DNA from 3 places in the Anaerobacillus sp. CMMVII genome. Region 2 is predicted to be linked to each of the others. Evidence: predicted binding sites of a transcription regulator. Region 2 holds the regulator's gene; each other region holds the start of a gene.
The links. Region 2 encodes Rex, which represses fermentation and respiration genes when NADH is low (regulators of the CRP and FNR family bind a similar motif). Its sites were predicted from a motif close to TTGTGAAATATTTCACAA; they were not measured.
Positions count from the first base shown of each region.

Region 1: the regulator Rex is predicted to act here: its motif matches at 2,017-2,034, upstream of lpdD (prenylated flavin chaperone LpdD).
Region 3: the regulator Rex is predicted to act here: its motif matches at 2,238-2,255, upstream of H1D32_RS17775 (cytochrome-c peroxidase).

Region 1 covers NZ_JACEHK010000018.1:94,701-100,145, reverse strand. Annotated here, with positions in the region: gene H1D32_RS24150 (Crp/Fnr family transcriptional regulator) at 1,068-1,550, opposite strand; gene H1D32_RS24145 (hypothetical protein) at 1,598-1,753, opposite strand; gene lpdD (prenylated flavin chaperone LpdD) at 2,097-2,429, shown strand; gene H1D32_RS24135 (TIGR04053 family radical SAM/SPASM domain-containing protein) at 2,865-3,950, shown strand; gene tnpB (IS200/IS605 family element RNA-guided endonuclease TnpB) at 4,030-5,241, opposite strand.
Region 2 covers NZ_JACEHK010000001.1:322,704-328,148, reverse strand. Annotated here, with positions in the region: gene H1D32_RS01805 (MDR family MFS transporter) at 1-1,332, opposite strand, end outside; gene H1D32_RS01800 (redox-sensing transcriptional repressor Rex) at 1,607-2,242, opposite strand; gene moaC (cyclic pyranopterin monophosphate synthase MoaC) at 2,421-2,915, opposite strand; gene H1D32_RS01790 (ABC-F family ATP-binding cassette domain-containing protein) at 3,311-5,239, shown strand; gene H1D32_RS01785 (hypothetical protein) at 5,402-5,445, opposite strand, start outside.
Region 3 covers NZ_JACEHK010000015.1:98,891-104,335, reverse strand. Annotated here, with positions in the region: gene H1D32_RS17780 (serine hydrolase domain-containing protein) at 1-960, opposite strand, end outside; gene H1D32_RS17775 (cytochrome-c peroxidase) at 1,052-2,146, opposite strand; gene H1D32_RS17770 (hypothetical protein) at 2,304-2,630, opposite strand; gene H1D32_RS17765 (metal-sensitive transcriptional regulator) at 3,223-3,483, opposite strand; gene H1D32_RS17760 (sulfurtransferase TusA family protein) at 3,883-4,110, opposite strand; gene H1D32_RS17755 (MBL fold metallo-hydrolase) at 4,156-5,283, opposite strand; gene H1D32_RS17750 (sulfurtransferase TusA family protein) at 5,325-5,445, opposite strand, start outside.

The DNA of each region.
Region 1 (5,445 bases), on a different contig from region 2:
TAAAAATCTTATATTAGAATGGTGTTGACCTGAACGAGTTGTTGCGATTTCGTAATAGTTGTTTTCGTAAATATTTTGCTTTTTGAGCCAAATATCCGCTTAGCGACGACCAAAAGCTAATAGCAACAATCTTTAAGAAAGCTTGTTTTCACATAAAATGTTATGTAATAACGTTATTTGTAGTTAATGTCTAGTTCTAGGCGCCTAAGCTATATCTGAAAATAATTCACAAAATAGTCACACTACCTCCTGTCGTTATGTGACGATTCTCACAGAATCAATGTTGAGTTACTTGTAAGATAAAGGTAAGCAATAAAGGTTCTTGGTACATGGAAACGGACCATTATTTATCTAATGTTCGCCCAAAACGTTAATAAATAAAGTTTTCATAAACAAGACCAATCTAATATAACAAAGCAAATAAGTAGATAGAAAAAGGTTAGAATATCTAACGAAAATGTTGCCAAATAACAATGTTAATAACGTGTAAATGCATGAAATAATGTATTTTTGTTCATTTGACCCCCAATCTTTTGAACAGAGGAAATGACGAAACCCAGATCGTCATTTTTTTTTTTTTGCTGTTTTCTCAAAGATTGTTGCTTTTAAAAATAGCTAGAAATGACAAGGTATATCAAGGTCTAAGGTGCATCTTTTCTAACATTTGTTGTTAAGTGCAGAAATATGGATTATTTATAGAATTAAGCCAAAATGTCTACGAAAATATCTTTTGAATATCAAAAAAGAACTAAGAGAAGGACCTTAGTTCTTTTTATAAGGCTCTTTTCGTAAACATTGCTCCTGCGGTTACTCGTCGCACAAAAAAACTTGTTGCTTTTTTACACTAAAATAATCGGAAAAATACCTTAAATGAAGATATCACCCAATAAATTAATTAAGAAAAGAGCAATACTTACTAAATTAGTGGTGAATTCTTAGTATATTGTGTAAAAATCCGGCTTTTGGGATTTTTACGAAAGCAACAAACTTTGCGAAAACAGCCTTTTATAATATAGTCCTCAGTTATTGCACTTTAATTTAACCTAGTATGTTTAGGTAAGAGGCCCTTAATTAATATATTCGTTTAATAAGTCCATATTATGAATAACTAAATATCCATCCTTTTTTGAAACAATTCCTTGTTGTTTTAATTGATTCATTAAGCGGGTAACACTCTCACGAGTCGCGCCAAAAAAACTGCCGAGATCCTCATGGGTAAGCTTTAACTTTATCGTAACATTATCATTGTTAACTTCGCCATATTCTTCAGCTAATCGAACTAGAGTTGCAGCTAATGCGCCAAATTTTCCATATAAAGCAATATCTCTTAAAGTGGTTTGGGAGATACGCAATCTTTCTGAAACAAACCTAAACATGGAAACAGCTAGTTGAGGATGATGTAGTAAAAATGATTCTAATTCATCATTTTTTATATAAGATACGTAGCCACTCTCAATACAAATTGCTGTTGCTGGGTACGTACTTCCTTCTTTACAAAAAAGTGCTACCTCAGCAAACATATCACCAGTCTGACGAATGCTTAAGGATATCTCTTTTCCTTCAGGTGTACTTTTACTAATGCGTACCTTTCCCTCGTTTATAAAAAAATAGATTCCGCTGTATCATACTCGTGAAAAAGCACTTCACCTTTTGTCATTTTTTTTGTCTGAATAATTTCTGATAATTGTTGTTTTTGAACTTCTGGTAAAACTGAAAAAATAGGGATGCTATCTAGAAACTTGGAAATAGACATAATTTCAGCCCCTTTTTAAATTAATTGTAACTATGTAACAATAATCACTTATTTTAAGAGCACAAGCGAGTAGAATAATAATCGAAGAAGTGTGTAAAAATCTACTTTCTGAAATAACGATACCATAAACTACTTAGTTAATGTGTAAAAATTTCACGAGATTATAGTAACCAATTAGGGAAATCCTTTTTTAGGTCTATTCTAATAACAATTTGTGTCAATTACAAGAACAGATAAATTCAATTTGGTAATTAAAAAACCTACTGTGATGTGCTTCACATTATTTGAGATTTGAATTTGTTAAGATAAGTTCAAATCCACTGATATAGGGGGAGAAAAAACGATGATCAGTTGTGAGTTAAATCGTGTAGGCGAGGATAATCTAATAGTTGTATCTGGTGGAACCGCACCACATATTGGTGCAGTAGTAATAGCCACTTATGAGGAAAGTGAAGTGAAAATTATAAGTTACGGTTTTCCACATCATAAAGAAGAAGATTTATTTATTGAATTAGCTAAAGTTTGGTGCAATACTTTCCAACAAAAAATTGTCCTCTTGGGTGGCATTCATATAGATGATGCTACAAAAGAACAAATAGAAGGTCTTGTAAACGAGACGTGGGCTAAATTTTTTAATTTAATGGCAGACCAAAAAGCAGTACCTTGTAGAGTCTAAGAAACAGTGAGGATCTAATTGTAGATCCCTCTTTTTTTTGAAAGATAAGAATGCATAAAATTTCAACGTAATAACTGTCTAGCTCCAAGACACATCAATGAAGTTACTTCATTGCAGGTTTTGCGACGAGTAAACGTAGTGACGCAGGAGCACCGCCCAACCCCTCGAAAAACATTTGCTTGTCGCTGCTCCTGCGGTTACTCGTCGCAAAGCAGAGAAGAGAAGTAACCCGAGGAAGTTCCTTGGCTACCTAGGGGAAAAGTACTGCACTTTTTCCTATGGCGCTTGCGCTTTTCTTAATTTGTGTCAAATGTTTGTTATATCTCAATCCGCTTTATTTCATGTGATATATCTCACTGCTGCATTTGCAACACTCGCTTATGATTAAACCATGATAAAAAACTTTTACTAGAACGGAGGAGTTACTATGGATTTATCTTTCTTATCAATGAAACCAAAAATTATGATGAAAATCCGTTCATTGTTATTTGGGAAGTAACTAGAGCTTGCGCGTTAAAATGTTTACATTGTCGAGCGGAAGCTCAATATCAAGCAGATCCAAGACAGCTTTCTTTTGAAGAGGGTAAGAAATTAATAGATGAAATAGCAACAATGGAAAACCCTTTATTTGTATTTACAGGTGGGGACCCATTAATGAGGCCTGACCTTTATGAATTAGCGAAGTATGCGATAGAAGAAAAGAAGCTACCGGTATCAATGACACCGAGTGCGACGCCAAAAGTAACGAAAAAAGCGATTGACCAGGCAAAAGAAGTTGGTCTTTCAAGATGGGCGTTCAGTTTAGATGGTTCAACAGCAGAGATTCATGATCATTTCCGAGGAACAAAAGGTTCATACGATTTAACCATGAAAGGTATTGATTACTTAAAGGAACTAAATATTCCAATCCAAATTAATACCACTGTCTCTAGATATAATATAGATGATCTACCTGCAATGGCGGAAAAGGTTAAAGAGATGAATGCTGTTCTATGGAGTGTGTTCTTCCTAATTCCGACGGGAAGAGGAATGGAAAAAGATATGATTACTGCAGAAGAGCATGAAGAAGTTATGAAATGGTTATTTAAAATGCAGCAAGAAATGCCATATGACGTTAAGGCTACAGAAGCGCCGCATTACCGTCGTGTTGCAATTCAGGAAAGAAAACGTTTGAAATTAGGAAATACACAAGGGACAAAGCGTTTAGATACACTGGGAAGAGCACCAAAAGGAGTTAATGATGGTGATGGTTTTATCTTTATAAGTCATATTGGCGATGTCTATCCAAGTGGTTTCTTACCTGTGAAATGTGGTAATGTACGTGAAACACCACTTCCTGAAATTTACCGAGAAAGTCCAATACTGAAAGAGTTAAGAAATAAAGATTTATTAAAAGGCAAATGTGGGGTTTGTGAGTTTAAGGAAATTTGTGGTGGATCTCGTGCAAGAGCTTATGCACTTTCTGGAGATTATTTAGAAAGTGATCCATATTGTGCCTACATTCCTAAGGCATTACAGTGAACTACCCTCCACTTAATTTTCTAACGAAAATTTGAAGTGGGGGCTTCCTAAGTAAAGACACCTATTGGTATCTAGTTGATTAGGCGATCCCTGTCGTCCCGACAGTTAATCGTAATGCTTCATTACGAAGATTCATTCCTGCGTTTACATCTCTTTGGTGATAGCTCTTACATGATGGACATTCCCATTCACGTAACGCCAGATGTTTCACGTCTTTATTCTTGTAGCCACAACACGAACACAGCTGACTACTTGGGAAGTTTTTAGCGACTACTACTACTTGTTTGCCATACCACCTTGCTTTGTATTCAAGCATTTGACGAAATTGATACCACCTTGCTTTGTATTCAAGCATTTGACGAAATTGATACCACGAAGCTTCACTAATGGCCTTGGCAAGGTTCTTATTTTTTACCATATTTTGAACCGAAAGATCTTCCATCCCAATGATGTCGTGGTTTTTGACAAGATTGGTTGAAAGTTTGTGTAAGAAGTCTGTACGAGCGTTCGTAATCTTTTCATGAATCAGAGCGACCTTTTTTCGTTGTTTGTACCAGTTGGATGAACCGATGTTTCGTCTGGAAAGGATTTGTTGAGCCTTTACTAACTTTTGCTCAAGAGAATGAAACCATCTCGGATTCTGATAGACAGTACCATCCGAAAGAGTCGCAAAAGCTTTAAGACCGACATCGACACCGACAGATGAATCGGTTTCAGGCAGTTTTTCGACCTTTGTTTCTACTAAAATACTAATGAAGTATTTACCGCTTGGACTGCGCCGAATCGTCGCATTTATAATTCGGCCGTTCACTTCACGACTTTTCGCAAAACGAACAAGTCCGAGTTTTGGTAACTTGATGTAGCGATCCAAAACCATGATGTTCCCATTGGTCTGTTTTGTGGTGTACGACTGAACCTTGTTCTTCTTTGACTTAAACCGAGGAGCTTTGGCTTGTTTTTTGTAGTAGCGAGTATACGCATTATTTAAGTTTTCTACGGATTTTTGGAGAGAAATACTATCAACTTCTTTTAGAAATGGGTACTGTTTCTTTAACCAACGAACCATTTTTACCGAGTCGTATTTTTTAAAGAATTCACCTTTCCAAGCATTTGTAGGTAGCTGCCCGGATTGCTTCATTTCTTCCACGATGTACCAATAGGCATCTTTCTGTTTTTGCTTGGCAAGGAAGAAGTTAAACACGAAACGCGCACATCCAATGGTCTTATTGATGAGCTCTAGTTGTGACTTTGTTGGGTAGATACGAAATTTATAGGCTTTCTTTACAACCATATTTTCCACCTCACTCTCTAACCATATTATAACACAAAATAGGATCATACGTTCTGGTTTTTGTGAAAAGATAGCCATTCATCCCCCACTTACTCGTAAACTCCTTGAAGTGGGGGTCTTCTGGCCAAAAATGATAAAGACTTTTAAAAGGTTGGCTAAATGCCACCTTTTTTGTTTATGTTAATTTTTCTAAAAGGATTGTTG
Region 2 (5,445 bases):
TAAAAGCAAAAACCCTTCATTAATCGCTTGTAAACTTGCTTCTTCCATTGTCCCGACATTAGGAAATACTTGCACTTTACGAACCTCATAATAGATTGAGATAAAGACGATCCCTAGAGCTGAACTAATTTGCCTTAAGACGTTGTTCATTGCTGATCCTCTAGAAATAAATTTTTCTGGAATGGCATTCATTCCGGCAGTTGTCGCAGGCATGGTTGAGAAGCCTTGACCAATTCCTCGCAGTGCCATGAGTAAGAAAATCATAGCTAAAGAGGTTTCCATTGTTGTAAATCCTAAAGCAATTGTAGGGACAGCGATCATGACTAGACCACTAGTAACAACAAGTAATGGTCCTTTTCGATCGAGAAGTCGGCCTCCAATGGTCATAAATATGCCGGTGAAAAGCGCCGCTGGTAAAAATACTAGGCCTGTGACTACCGGCCCTAACCCGTACACATGTTGAATTAATAAAGGTATTAGAAAGATTCCTCCGAATAACGCTAATGAGGTTGAAATTGAAATCCAGACACTATATGTGTAAGCCTTGTTTTTAAAAATTGATAAATCTAATAATGGCTGCTCTTGATGGTTTTCAATTTTTACGAAGAGATATAGCGAGACTATTCCAATAATTATTAATGTAAGATTTAGAGGTTGTATTAGATGCTCTATTGCTGAAACTCTCCCTAATGCATATAGGATTGCTCCTACTCCCACTGTTACTGAAGCAAATCCCCATTTATCGAAGGTAATTCCTTGGACTCTGTTTGTATTTTTTAAGTACATTGCACCAATCAAAATTCCTAAAGCCCCTGTTGGTACGTTAACTAAAAAGAGCCACTGCCAACTGCCAGATTCAATAATAAATCCACCAATCGTAGGCCCAATCGTAGGCGCCATCATCGCTGCAACGCCCCAGATACCTGTGGCAAGTCCCCGCTCATGTCTTGGAAATACTTCAAAGATAAGTGCCATTGATAATGGCATCATAATTCCACCAGCGATTCCTTGAATGCCCCGGAAAAATATAAGGGAACTAAGGTCCCAAGAAAACGAGCCTAAAATAGAGCCGATGATAAAGATTACTAAACCGCTCAAATAAAGCTTTTTCTTTCCGAATTTATCTCCTAAGTAGCCGGTTAATGGCATGGTTATTCCCATCGTTACCATGAAGATTGTAATTACCCATCCGGTAGCTACCGCATCAGCTTCAAATACCTTCATCAAATGGGGAACTGCCGGATTTAACATGCTGTTGTTTAAAATAATTGTAAAAGTTCCTAATAATACTGCTATCACTACAAGCCATTTTTCAGGAAACAATTTTCTCATCTGTAGAATCCTTTCGTTTTTCGAAATATATTTTTAATCATACCATGAAAAATGAAATTTTAGTATAGAAGGGTTTAATAATCAAGGATTTTTTTACCAGTCATTTATAAAGAAGAAAAAACCCTAACTATCAGATTTACAATACTGAAGGTAAGAGTAATTGGATTGAACGTCTTTGTTATCTCCGTAGCCAAATTGATTCTATAATAAAAAAGGGTTACCACTGTTTAGACATGTGATAACCCTTTCATTGTATTTCGTGCAGGTACGACTCTTACATTGGATAATGCTTAAGAAAATAAATTAATGACTGAAGTTCAACCGATAGATCAATATGATGAACTCGGATGTTCTTTGGTACTGATAGTCTGGCTGGTGTGAAATTCAAAATTCCTTTTATACCACAAGCAACCAAACGATCTGCTACCTTTTGAGCAACGGATGACGGTACAGTTAATATCGCGACTGAAATAGAAGAGTCTAAAACTTTTTCTAAATCATCTAAATGATAAATAGGAACGCTTCCAAGCTCAGTCCCGACTTTATTTTCATCGACATCAAAAGCTAGTTCAATTCTTGTACTATTATTCTTTGAGAAATTGTAATGCAAAAATGCTGTCCCTAAGTTTCCGACACCGATTAGTGCGACATTCGTAACCTCATCCTGGTCTAATGTTTTTCTAAAAAAGGTTAATAGATAATTTACATTGTATCCATACCCCTTTTTCCCAAGTGCACCAAAGTAGGAGAAATCTCGACGAATCGTTGCTGAATCTACTTTTACGGCTTCACTTAATTCCGAAGACGAAACTCTTTGCTTCCCAGACGCTTGTAAATTTTCTAAAAATCGATAATACAAAGGCAACCGTTTTGCCGTTGCTTGAGGAATTTTCGTTTGATCGATATTCATTTTTCTGCCTCCAACCTGTACCTTCAACTAGATAAAGGGCAAAACAAAATCAATGGTTTAGGTGCTCATCCCCACTAATGCAAATCCTCATTTTCTATGTTTCATTGTTTACCAATTCACAAATCCTTGCTAATAACTCCCGGTTTTTCCCCTTTAGTCGGTACAAATGTTAATTGTTTTAGTCTACACTTTTCTCTCTTTTAAAATCTCCGCTTTTTCCACCTGTTTTTTCAACTAAGTATGTAGGTCCAATAACCATTCCTTTATCAACAGCTTTGCACATATCATAAACCGTTAAAGCAACAGCAGAAGCTGCCGTTAAAGCTTCCATTTCAACTCCTGTACTTCCCTTTGTTTTTACTTTTACGTAAATATTAAGCTTGTGATTGTCGTCTTTTGTAGACCAATCAAAGGTAACATCCACGCCTGTTAATGCTAGTGGATGACACATTGGGATCCAATCAGCCGTTCTTTTCGCAGCCATGACTCCTGCAACCTGAGCTACGCCAAGAACATCCCCTTTGCCCATGGATCCTTCTTTAATTTTTGTATAAATTTCTGCACTTACTTCAACACTAGACTTTGCTAAAGCTGTTCGAACCGTCTCATTCTTTTCAGAGATATCGACCATTTTTGCGCGTCCTTGTTCATTAAAATGAGTAAACGATGACATTTCAAATGTCCCCTTTCAATTCATTACAAATATATTGTACACCATTTTGTCAAATTTGTAATCGTTTCATAAATTGTAACGAAAATGAAATAATTCTCTTTTTTTAAGGGCTCTTTTCAAGAGTAATTCAATTTATAATCCATATTTGGTGTCTAAAGCCTTCAAATGTTAGAAAGGCTTCCCCGATAACTTAATATCTCTTCATTACTAGCTGTCTTAATGTTACTATCTTGAGGAAATAGCACTTACCTAATATTATTATCCATTCAACCGACGTTTGTTTTTTGGGGGATAAAAGTATTATTTGCTTGTCCATATTTGATTACGGTACACTAACGGTATGATTATAATTGTTTGTGCGTTAGATTGCTACTTAATGTTAGGGATGATGATAAATGATACTTTTACAATGCGTTCAATTGACAAAATCGTTTGGTGCTGAACCAATATTATCGAATATAAAATTAGAAGTCCAATCAAAAGATAGAGTGGCGATTGTTGGCCGAAATGGTGCCGGAAAATCGACGCTATTAAAAATTATTGCCGGAAAACTCTCCTATAATTCAGGGGATATTATTATACCTAAGGACGTTACTTTGGGCTACTTAGCCCAAGATACAGGCTTGGAATCTACGAAATCAATTTGGGATGAGATGCTTGCTGTTTTTGAACCACTAATTAAGATGGAAAAAGAGCTTCGAAGCTTAGAAACAAAAATGGCAGATCCCAATTGTATTAATAATGAAAAAGTATATGAAAAGTTATTATCAGATTACGATCTTCTTTCAGAAACCTTCAAAGAAAAAGGTGGTTATAAATACGAAGCAGATATCCGTAGCATCTTATCTGGCCTTCACTTTTCTGATAAAGACTATTCTACAAAAGTATCAACGCTAAGTGGCGGGCAAAAAACCCGACTTGCTTTAGGAAAACTTCTATTGACTCGTCCTGATATTCTCATTTTAGATGAACCGACAAACCACCTAGACATTGAAACACTTTCTTGGTTAGAACAATATCTCCTTCATTATGAAGGTGCAATTTTAATTGTCTCCCATGACCGCTATTTCTTAGATAAAGTGGCTAATGTGGTATATGAAATCTCAAGAACGAAAACGACAAAGTTTTCTGGGAACTATAGCTTTTATCTAGACGAAAAAGCGAAGCGCTACGAAATTGAAATGAAGCAATATGAAAAACAGCAGGGTGAAATAGAAAAACTTCAAACGTTTGTCGAACGCAACATTGCAAGAGCCTCGACAACCAAGCGAGCCCAGAGTCGGCGGAAGCAACTCGAAAGAATGGAACTCTTAGACCGCCCACAAGGCGATGAGAAATCTGCACGCTTTTCATTTGAAATAATGAAGCAAACTGGAAATGATGTCTTAAGAACCGAGCAGCTTGCTGTTGGATATCCAAATTCCAAACCATTATTTGAAGATCTTACTCTAGCGATTAACCGCGCTGAGAGTATTGCCCTCCTAGGGCCAAATGGAATTGGTAAATCAACTCTATTAAAGATTATTACAAAGCAACTTGAACCCGTTGCCGGAAAGATCAAATACGGTAGTAACGTCTTGATAGGCTATTATGATCAGGAACAAGCCAATCTTAATTCTAATAAACAAGTTTTACACGAGCTATGGGACGAATATCCATTAACACCTGAAAAAGAAATTCGTACCATTCTAGGTAACTTCCTTTTTAGTGGTGATGATGTCTTAAAAAATGTCTCTGACTTAAGCGGGGGCGAAAAGGCTCGTGTTGCATTGGCGAAGTTAATGATGCAAAAAGCTAACTTTCTAATCCTAGATGAGCCAACAAACCATCTTGACCTCGATAGTAAAGAAATTCTCGAAAGTGCTTTATTGGACTATCCAGGAACACTACTTTTCGTTTCCCATGACCGCTACTTCGTGAACCGGATGGCAACTCGGGTCGTGGAAATGACGAAAGAAGGTCTGATCGATTATATTGGTGATTATGACTACTATCTGACAAAAAAACAAGAAAACTTAGAACGGAAACAATTAAAAGAAAAAGAATTAGAGAAGGTTCAAGTACAAGAGGAACAACCTAATAAACAAAGTTTTTTACAAGATAAAGAAGCCAAGCGAAAAGAACGTCAACGCCAAAGACGTCTCGAAGAAATTGAACAAGCTATTGAAAAGCTCGAGTTAGAGCTTGCTGGGAAGGAAGCTGCCCTTTGTGATCCTGATGTCTACCAAGACCACACTCGAGTGTCTCAATTAAACAGTGAAATTGAAGCTCACAAACAAGAACTTGATGGCTTAATGGAAGAATGGAGTGAGCTTGAAGAATAGTTTAGAGTTTTGAGTTTAAGTTTAAGTTTTGAGTTTTGAATTTTGAGTTTTGAGTTGTTTTCAAGTAATGCTTCGGAGCTTTACTATCATTAACTCAAAACTCATCCCTCTTAACTCAAAACTATATCTCTACTCATCCCTCATAACTCAAAACTTATAACTTTACACTTCATCTAACGCCCAGTAATAGCTTGTACAAACAATTA
Region 3 (5,445 bases), on a different contig from region 2:
CGGAGTTTCAGTAATTGTTGATTGTTTCACCCACTCACGACTAACTAGTTGTTCATTCTGCCAACGACCTTCGTGTAAGATTAATGAACCAACTTTAGCGAAATCAATCGCTCTCGCATTAATTCCACTTTCCATCTTTTCAAATCCACTTCTTTCACTATCTAAACTCCAGGAAGCATCAAACTCTGATCCAATTTTACTCCATAGCCTTTTTTCCATATAGGTTGCTACTGCTTCTCCTGTACTACGTTCTAAAATAAGACCTAATAAGAGTGGATGATAATTATTATAATGAAAACTTCTATTGCCATTTTTAGTCAAGTTGGGTTTATTTAAGGCCAGATTTCTCATATCAGGCATATAATACGTTTTGGCGTCATCCCCAAACCAAAGGTTACCCTCTTTATAGGAAATAGGAGAACGCATCCGTAACAAATCCTCTATCGTAATTGTTTCAAATTCAGTACCAGCAAGTTCTGTAAGGTAATTTGTTATCGGCTCATAAACTGATTGGATAAAACCATCGTCAATTGCCATACCGACTAAAAGGGATACGAACGATTTTGCTGAAGAAAATGATGTATTAATTGAGTCTCTCTCATAACCATTGAAATAATTTTCGTATACTAGCTTATCATTACTAATAATTATAAAAGCGGTAGTACCTGTTTTTTCTAAGAGTACTTCTAGTGGATCGCTAGTATTAACATTGTTATAGGTATAATTAACCTCGTAGGTTTCCAAGTCTGTAAGTTCTTGTTTTTCATAATAGTAAGCTTGATCTGCCTTGTTAATTGGTCTCGAAGGAAAGATCTTATAATCTTCTATATCTGATTCGCCATAATTGATAATTCTTAGCATGTAATTCGGTGAGTAGGCAATAAATGAATACGTCAAAATTAGAACTAAAACTATGATTGGAATACTTGCTATTTTTATACCCGTTTTCTTTGTCGCCATACTCCTTCTCCTCCCAATATCACAAAAAAAACCTACTAAAAATATTCCACTGTTAGTAAGGTTATACCTTTAAAGGTAAATTTCTTTTGTTCTATTTTAGACCAGGAAGCTCTGGTTTTGTTATCATTGGTACTTCCCCACCTAAGACTTTTAAAAAGGCTAACAGATCAGCTTTTTCTTCAGCGGTTAAATTGAGTTCAGACATAAACATTTTCATAAAAATACTCTTATTAGGATGGTCATCACCACCTCGATTGTAAAATTCAATCACCTCTTCTAGTGTTTCAATACTTCCATCACGCATATAAGGTGCAGTATGAGTAATCCCGTATAACCCAGGAGTTCTAATCCTTCCTAGATCTCTTTCATCTTCTGTTACTGCATAACGACCTTTATCATCAGAGTTAATTCCAAGATTGTAGTACTCATTATCCGTTAAATTTTCTCCATTATGACAAGTAATACAAAAGGCTTTTCCTACAAATAAATCCAACCCTCTGATTTCTTGAGAAGATAACGCATCTCGATCTCCTTTTAGGAACTGATCATAACGTGTTTCGTTTACCACTATTAATCGTTGGAAAGCTGCTAATGCTTTTGCAACATTATCAATGGTAATGCCATCATGAAATGCTGCTAAGAAGAGCTCTTCGTAACCCTCAATGGCCTTTAACTTATCGACAAGTTCATCTAGAGGTTGATTCATTTCCCCTGGATCTTGAATAGGACCTAATGCTTGTTCTTCAAGAGTTTCTGCTCGACCATCCCAAAACAAACTCGTATAGAACCCTGAATTAATTACTGTAGGACTGTTTCTTGCTCCATCTGAACCGTCAATTTTTGTAAACGTAGCTTTACCATCACCATAACCTAATTCAGGATCGTGACAAGTTTGACAACTCACTTCATTATTTCCTGAGAGACGTGGGTCAAAGAATAAAACTTTCCCCAATTCAAGTACTTCTGCCGTCATCGGTGTATCGATTGGGATTGGTATTTCGCCTAGTGGTACTAGGAGCTCATTGTTTAATAAATTTTCAATGATTTCATCTAGGTTATTATTTTCCAGATCGATATTTTGTTCTGGTAATTGATTATCTATTAAGATTTGCTCTTGTGAATTCGCATTGGAACAAGCGATTAAATTAACACTTAATAAACAACTAAGCAGCAATAATCTCTTCATTTTAAATTCTCCCCTCTTACTTAACTTCATTTTCTCTATATTTTTATTTACTTATATTATAATCTCTCTTTTGTTTAGAAAGTGTGTAGTAATGTGAACAATATCTAAACAAAAAATCCTCAAAACTATTGAGGATTTAAAAAATGCCATTAATAAACTAATGATTATTTTCACGCTGAATACTCTCTAAATCACGCTTGGTTTTCTCAGAGCCATATTTATAAACTAGTTGATATAGTTGCTCAAGGTTTGTTAAAGATTCATAATTATCTTCCTCAACGTCTTGAAAATGAAAAGGACGTAAGAGGATATCAGACACATCATAAAGTTCATCACTGTATTTTCGGATAAAATTTGAAACCACTTCTAATTCTTGTTTCGTTACTTCGATTTCATATTGTATCAATTGTGAGTCATCTCTAACATGTTCAATTCCTAATTCAATAGGATTTAATGTCACATAGTACTTTTGTCGTTCTTCCATATTCTCAACTCCTTTAACAGGTATTTATAAACTCTCCAGAGAAACCCTCCTTTATTCTAACGGGTTCAAGTTTCCTATCACAAACATTAACAATGCAAGTCAAAATGAGTGACAATTTGCATATGAATTTGACACTCATTTTTTATTGGTGTAAAGCCATTTGGGTGGAAATAACTTAAAAATTTGTATAGTGAAATGCACCCCTACAATTTTACCCTCAATTTGATATACAATTTATCTTACAAAAAATTTAAAAATAAGCGGAGGTTTTTCGGTTAGATTGAAGAATAGAGCTCGCTACTGGGTAAATAAGCGGAAATTTTCCGATTAAGCAAAGCAAAATCACCCATTTTCACTCTTTTAGAGTCAATAGACGGAATCTTTCCGTCTATTTTAGCTATTTTCAGTGCTATTTTCTTATTAAGAGAAATTTCTCCGCCTATTTATCAAACCCTGCGGACTACCTCATCTATGTCCGTGAGGCTCTTTCTTTTATAATTTGGTAAGGAGCAGAATATTGAGGGGCGTTAGTTAGGAAAACAGCCTTATTCGAAAAAATCCCCTTAACTCGTTTTTAAAGGGACATAATAATCTACCTACTTTTTACAAGTAGATTTACAGCTTCTTGAATAAACTGTTCAGTACTCTCACCATTTTCAATCTGATTTCTAATACAAACTTCCAAGTTCTCACTAACGACTACACCAATAGCTCGATCTAATGCATTTCTTGCTGCCGACATTTGACCGACCAGGTCTTTACAATCTTTTTCTTCTTCCATCATTCTTAAAATCCCTTTTATTTGCCCTTCAATTCTTTTAATACGATTTTTAACTGGATCATTGTATTTCATGACTAGTCCTCCTCTATTTATGAATTTTTAATATTTTCTTGACCCACACTAAGATGCCATTTCACATGATTTTATAATTATTATATACCCTACATAGTATTAAATAAACTTTTTTTAGTAGAAGGCTTTTTTCGCAAAGTTTGTAGCTTTCGTAAAAATCCCAAAAGCCGGAATTTTACACAAAATACTAAGATACCACAACTTATATAGTAAGTAGTGCTCTTTTCTTACTCAATTTATTGAGGGATATCTTCATCTAAGGAATTGTTCCCATTATTTTACGTTAAAAAGCCACAAGTTTTTTTGTGCGACGAGTAACCGCAGGAGCAATGTTTACGAAAAGAGCGTACTTGAAAAATAAATCCTAAAGGATTACCCTTTAGGATTTATTCTTTCTTATTAACCTTTTCGAATCCAGAATTTTAATACATCGTTTTCTTCGCTATCAGCAACTAACTCATTGCCTGTTGATTTTGCCCATGCAGATAAATCATTTTTTGCACCCTTATCTGTTGCGTGAATTTCTAGTACTTGGCCGCTTTCAAGCTCATTCATTGCCTTTTTTGTTTTCACGATTGGCATTGGACATGCTAAACCTTTTGCATCTAAAACTTTATCTGATTTCATTATTTATCACTCCTGTTTTATATTATTAATATTTATTTTTTACCTTTATCTAACTGCACAACGGTTCGGACCAATTTCCATTTCTCTTTGCTTATCATTGTCTGGATTGATCTTACCCATATTTGTTTCACGAATTTCTTGATATGAATTCGGTTGAGGTGGTAAATTCTCTGTTACCATACTTCTAAACTTTGCTTCGTCCTCGATATTTAAACCATGATTTTCTTCTAATAATGTTCCAAGCTTTCTTGAGACACTGCCATCTTCATTTAACTCATCAATAATCATAAAATGAGCAGGAAGCACGATTAATTCATCTGATAACTTACGGTAACGATTATAGAGAGTTTCCCTTAAATCACCTACCCAATCTGCTGCAAGTCCTGCTAAGTCTGGTCTACCAATTGAGTCGATGAAAAGAATATCACCTGTTAATAGATACTTCTCATCAATAACAAACGATGTTGAACCAATTGTATGGCCAGGAGAGTATAATGGTTGAATGGTGATTGTTGTATTTCCAATTGTTACATCGTTGCCATCTTCTAAAGCGCTATATTCAAAAACAACTTCTTCCGCATCTTTTGGAGGTAACCAATAAGTTGCTCCAGTTAATTCTGCGATTTTTCTTCCTCCAGAGATATGGTCTGCATGAAGATGAGTATCGAATACGTGCTTAATTTCCGCACCAATTTTTTTAGCAAAATCAACATAAATATCTGTCATTCGAGTTGCATCAATGATCGCTGCTTCTTTATTTGAAACAACCATATATGATAAACAACCTTTCCCAATTCTTACAAATTGATAAAGCTCTCCACCATCTTTTAGGTCTCCCACTTTTACTGGCTCTAAGTGTTCACTCCATGTTTTCATCCCACCAGTAAGGTAGCCAGCAGCGATGCCTGCTTCATTAAGCATATCTGCGACCATGATCGAAGCTCCTTCTTTAGCACAGACAACTAGAATTTCTTCATTCTTCGGTAATTGATCTAAGATATCCTCTACACCCTCGATCAACTCGAAGTATGGTACATTTAAATGTTTGAAGTTTTCTCCTTCAATCTTCCAATCGCTATATGCATCTTCATTACGAACATCTAAAATAAATAAATTTTCCTTATCAAATACCTTTTTTGTAATTTCAGCTGCAGTTACTGGTCTTGAATTCATTAATGTTACCCCCTACGGTATATTGTTTTATAAAAAAATTTTTAGAGAATTTTCTCTGTAGGACCATTCCATTTGCATATTCCAGGTACAACGTTCCATACCTTTGTAAAGCCATTTTGAGCTAGTTTTTGAGCTGCGAAATCACTTCTACTTCCAGTTCGA